2 regions of the Nocardia sp. CA-128927 genome follow, and region 2 is predicted to be linked to the other one. Evidence: riboswitches for the same ligand, from Rfam matches in the RefSeq annotation. Region 2 holds a riboswitch; the other holds the start of a gene.
What was found. Region 2 has a riboswitch for glycine ahead of gcvP (aminomethyl-transferring glycine dehydrogenase). Riboswitches for the same ligand answer to the same signal wherever they lie in the genome.
Positions count from the first base shown of each region.

Region 1: it holds a riboswitch for glycine, as region 2 does, so the genes downstream of both, glyA (serine hydroxymethyltransferase) here and gcvP (aminomethyl-transferring glycine dehydrogenase) in region 2, are expected to answer to the same signal.

Region 1 is NZ_CP192087.1:5,648,276-5,650,668, forward strand. It holds gene glyA (serine hydroxymethyltransferase) at 1-1,230, opposite strand, end outside; glycine riboswitch at 1,275-1,367, opposite strand; gene ACQPW1_RS26610 (IclR family transcriptional regulator) at 1,573-2,358, opposite strand.
Region 2 is NZ_CP192087.1:5,074,411-5,076,803, forward strand. It holds gene ACQPW1_RS23805 (bifunctional nuclease family protein) at 1-237, shown strand, start outside; gene ACQPW1_RS23810 (MerR family transcriptional regulator) at 444-1,037, shown strand; glycine riboswitch at 1,305-1,404, shown strand; gene gcvP (aminomethyl-transferring glycine dehydrogenase) at 1,554-2,393, shown strand, end outside.

The sequences.
Region 1 (2,393 bases), 570 kb from region 2:
GGTCAGCTCCGCGGCGGGCCCGCCGCACAACGCCGAGGCGATGATGTCGGCCACCTCGGTGAACGCGGCGGTATCGAAGCCGCGCGCGGCCAGCGCGGGTGTGCCGATCCGCAGCCCGGAGCTGATCATCGGCGGCCGCGGATCGAACGGAATCGCGTTGCGGTTCACCGTGATTCCCAAGGTCTGCAGGAGATCCTCGGCCTGCTTGCCGTCCAGTTCGGCATCGCGCAGATCGACGAGCACCAGGTGCACGTCGGTGCCACCGCTGACCACGCCGATACCCGCGGCCCGGCAATCCTCGCCAAGCAGCCGGTCGGCGAGCAGCCGCGCGCCCGCGAGGGTCCGCTCCTGCCGATCGCGGAACGCAGGCTCGGCCGCCATCTTGAAGGCGACCGCCTTGGCGGCGATCACATGCTCGAGCGGCCCGCCCTGCTGGCCGGGGAAGACCGCCGAATCCAGCTTCTTCCCCAAATCCGCTGTGGCGAGGATGAATCCACCGCGCGGCCCGCCCAGTGTCTTGTGCGTGGTCGAGGAGACGACGTGCGCGTGCGGCACCGGCGACGGATGCAGCCCCGCCGCAACGAGTCCGGCGAAGTGCGCCATATCTACCATCAGGTACGCGCCGACTTCATCGGCGATACGCCGGAATTCGGCGAAGTCGAGGTGCCGTGGATAGGCCGACCAGCCCGCCACGATCAGCTTCGGCCGGTGCTCGTGGGCGAGACGCGCCACCTCGGCCATGTCGACCAACTGGTCTTCGGCCCGAACATGGTATGCCGCAACGTTATACAGCCGTCCGGAGAAGTTGGCCTTCATGCCGTGGGTGAGGTGACCACCGTGGTCCAGGGCCAACCCGAGGATGCCGTCGCCGGGCCGCAGCAGCGCGTGCATCACCGCGGCGTTCGCCTGCGCACCCGAGTGCGGCTGCACGTTGACGTACTCGGCGCCGAACAGCCCGCGCAGCCGTTCGATGGCCAGCGTCTCGATCTCGTCGACGTACTCGCAGCCGCCGTAGTACCGGCGTCCCGGATACCCTTCGGCGTACTTGTTGGTCAGCACCGTGCCCTGGGCCTGCATCACCGCGAGCGGCGCGTAGTTCTCCGAGGCGATCATTTCCAGTCCGCGCTGCTGGCGGCCGGTCTCCTGATCGACCAGTGCGGCGACGACCGGGTCGAATTCGCGCAGCGAAACGTCCAGTTCGGTACGAAGGGCGGAGTCAGGATCAGCCATGGGGAGCCTTTCGTCGACGCGCACGCGCGCGCGTTGGGTGTGGCTCCTCCCGCTCTGTCCTAGGGCCTGAGAGATTCACGCATTCGCGTTTGCCCCGTCGGCGAGTGCGTGGTGCACTACTTTTCAGAGTTGCCTTATGCGCAGCGGTACTGGGCCTGAGAGATTCCCGGGAGGTGTTGCTCCTTCGGCTCTTCATCACCTGGATGAAGATCTCCCGCTGCGTGTGCGGCGAGTATGCAGTTGTTTACCAGCTGTTGCGTATTGCGCAACAATCGCGCGACACGGGACTCAGTATTGTCGGCGGCCGCTCGCGTTGTCAATGGCGAACCGCGCTCTGGCTCGTCAGCCGAAGTAGCCCAGCCGGCGACTGATGTCCGCGGCGCTCGCGATCGCCTGTTCGGCCGTCGCGGCGAAGCGATCCGGGCCGAGCCGATAGGACGGGCCCGAAACACTCAATGCCGCAACGATCTCCCCACTACCGTCGAAAACCGGAGCCGCGACGGCATTCAGCCCGATCTCCAGTTCCTCACGCACACTTGCCCATCCGTGCTCACGGACATCCACCAACTGGGCGGCGAGGTCGGCGACCTTGGTCAGGGTATTGGCGGTGAAGACCTCCAGCTTCGGGCCCACCTGCTTGCGCATCGCCGCTGGCTCGAGACCGGACAGCAGCACCTTGCCGCTCGACGTGGCGTGCGCCGGACAACTCTGCCCCACCCAGGACCGCAGCGCGATCGAGCCCGTCCCGGCCGCCTCAACGATGTTGATTATCCGATTACCGTCCAGCACAGCGATATTCGTGGTCTCCCCCGTTTCGGCGGCCAGCGCGTTGCACGCGCCCTGGCTCTGCCCGACGAGATCGACCTGCGCGCTGGTGGATCCGGCCAGCCGGACGATGGAGAAGCCGAGCCGGTACTTGCCGCGGTCGGAAAGCTGCTCGACGTAACCGCGCGATTCCAGCACGGCGATCAACCGGGAGACGGTAGATTTGTGTACACCGAGTTCGGCGGCGATCTCCGTGACCCCGGCCTGGCCCAGCTTGGCGATGATCTCCAGTACGAGCAGTGCGCGATCGACCGACTGCACCGCAGCGGTCCGGCCTGTGTCCTCACCATCGTGTTTCGCCATGACGCCGTCATTCTAAGCCGACGTCATCGCGATGC
Region 2 (2,393 bases):
CTACAAGAGGGCACCTTCTACGCGGATCTGGTGTTCGAGAACGATCTGCACATCTCGGCTCGGCCCTCCGATTCGGTAGCGATCGCCTTGCGGGTCGGTTGCCCGATCTATGCCGAGGAGCCGGTGCTCGAGGAAGCCGGGCTGGTCATGCCGGACGAGCGCGAGGACGAGGTGGAGAAGTTCAAGGAATTCCTGGAGTCGGTCTCGCCCGACGACTTCAAGGCCACGGATAGCTGAACAGGACCTTTCCGGCAAACCGGCGTTTTCGCGGGATGACCGGGGGATCCGCCCTTAACCAGAGCTTGAGACTTTAACCGCGCGTCGCGTTTGGCCTGACGATGGTGCTCCCTGGACAATCAGGGGGAGTAATCTCGATAGTTGGGCCACGTCCGTTTTGGCCAGGTCGTCAGTACAGCGGTGGTCGAAACGGAGCCGGGTCATCGATGAGGCTAGCCGTCGGCGAAGCAAGGGAGTGGTCAGTGGCAGAGGAATCGCAGGATGTAATGCAGCCAGGCCTGTTCCCGGACGACTCGGTTCCCGACGATCTGGTCGGCTACCGGGTTCCCAGTGCATGCCAGGTGGCCGGGATCACCTACCGGCAGCTCGACTACTGGGCGCGCACCGGATTGGTCGTGCCCTCCATCCGCAGCGCCGCGGGCTCCGGGAGCCAACGGCTGTACTCGTTCAAGGACATCCTGGTCCTGAAGATCGTGAAGCGGCTGCTCGACGCGGGCATCTCGCTACAGAACATCCGGATCGCGGTCGACCATCTACGCAGCAGGGGAGTGCAGGACCTGGCCGGCATCACCCTGTTCTCCGACGGCACCTCGGTGTACGAGTGCACCTCGGCCGAGGAGGTAGTCGATTTACTGCAGGGCGGGCAGGGCGTTTTCGGCATCGCCATCAGCGGTGCCATGCACGAACTCACCGGCGCCATCGCCAACTTCCCCGCGGAACGTGCGTCCGCGGTGACGGAACGGCCGGAGGACGAGCTGTCCTACCGGCGTAAGGCACGGATGAGCCGCAAGACCGGTTAGAACCAGCCAACTGAACCAACACCCCGCCTCCCCGACAAACCGAGGGTAGCGGGGTGTTGTGCTGCGTGGCACCTGATTTTCGGTGACCAGCCGTGGCGTCTGGACCGCTCGGTTTGGAACCTTCCAAAGACATTGTGTTAGGTAGATATGCGCATCTATCTATGTTCCTGTTGGGAACCTCGACGCAGCAGCGTGACCAGCGCGACACCGCCGGGAAGGGACCAGTGACACGTTCTGGCGTGTCGTCGGCTTAAACTGGTGGCGCGTCAACGCCGTGCGGGAGAGTCCCGGGTTCGACAGAGTCCGGGCGCCGAAGGAGCAGCACCTCCCCGTCAATCTCTCAGGCATCAGGGACCGTGCGGGCTTGGGCGCCTCTGGAAAGCGGTGGCTTCGGGTCGCCCGCCCATGGGGAAAGGGGCTCGACCTTCATCAAGGTCGCGGCGTCCGAATCTCTCAGGCAACACGACAGAGGGGGAGGGCTGGTACCCGTCGACCCCCGTCGACCCGCCCGACCCTATGGGAGCTGCCGTGACTCGCTCATTCGCCGACCGCCACATCGGACCTGACCGGGGCGAACTCGCCCGGATCCTGGACGTCGTCGGCGTCGACTCGCTCGACGAGCTCGCCACGAAGGCCCTGCCCGCCACCATCCTCGACGGCGGTGCTTACCCGCCCCCGGTCGGCTCCGCCTCCCTTCCGTCCCCCGGTGGCCTGTCCGGATTGCCGCCTGCCGCAACCGAACACGAGGTGCTCGCCGAACTCGCCGGGTTGGCCCACTCGAACACCGTGGCCACCACGATGATCGGCCTCGGCTACTACGACACGCTGACGCCGCCGGTGCTGGTACGCAATCTGCTGGAGAACCCGGCCTGGTACACCGCCTACACGCCGTACCAGCCGGAGATCAGCCAGGGCAGGCTCGAGGCGCTGCTGAACTTCCAGACCATGGTGTCCGAGCTGACCGGCATGGACGTGGCCAACGCGTCCATGCTCGACGAGGCCACCGCGGCTGCCGAGGCGATGACACTGCTGCACCGGGCGAGCCGGTCCAAGTCGGCGCGTCTGGTCATCGATACCGACCTGTTCCCGCAGACCAAGACCGTGCTGACCACCCGCGCACAGCCGCTGGGGATCGAACTCGTACCCGCGGATCTGTCGGGCGGTGAGCTGCCCGAAGGTGAATTCTTCGGTGTGCTGGTGCAGGCGCCCGGCGCATCCGGCCGGGTAGTGGACTGGACGGCGCTGATCAGCGCGGCGCACGAGCGCGGCGCGTTGGTCGCGGTGGGTGCGGACCTGCTGGCGATGACGCTGATCGCCTCGCCGGGCGATCAAGGTGCGGACGTGTGCTTCGGCACC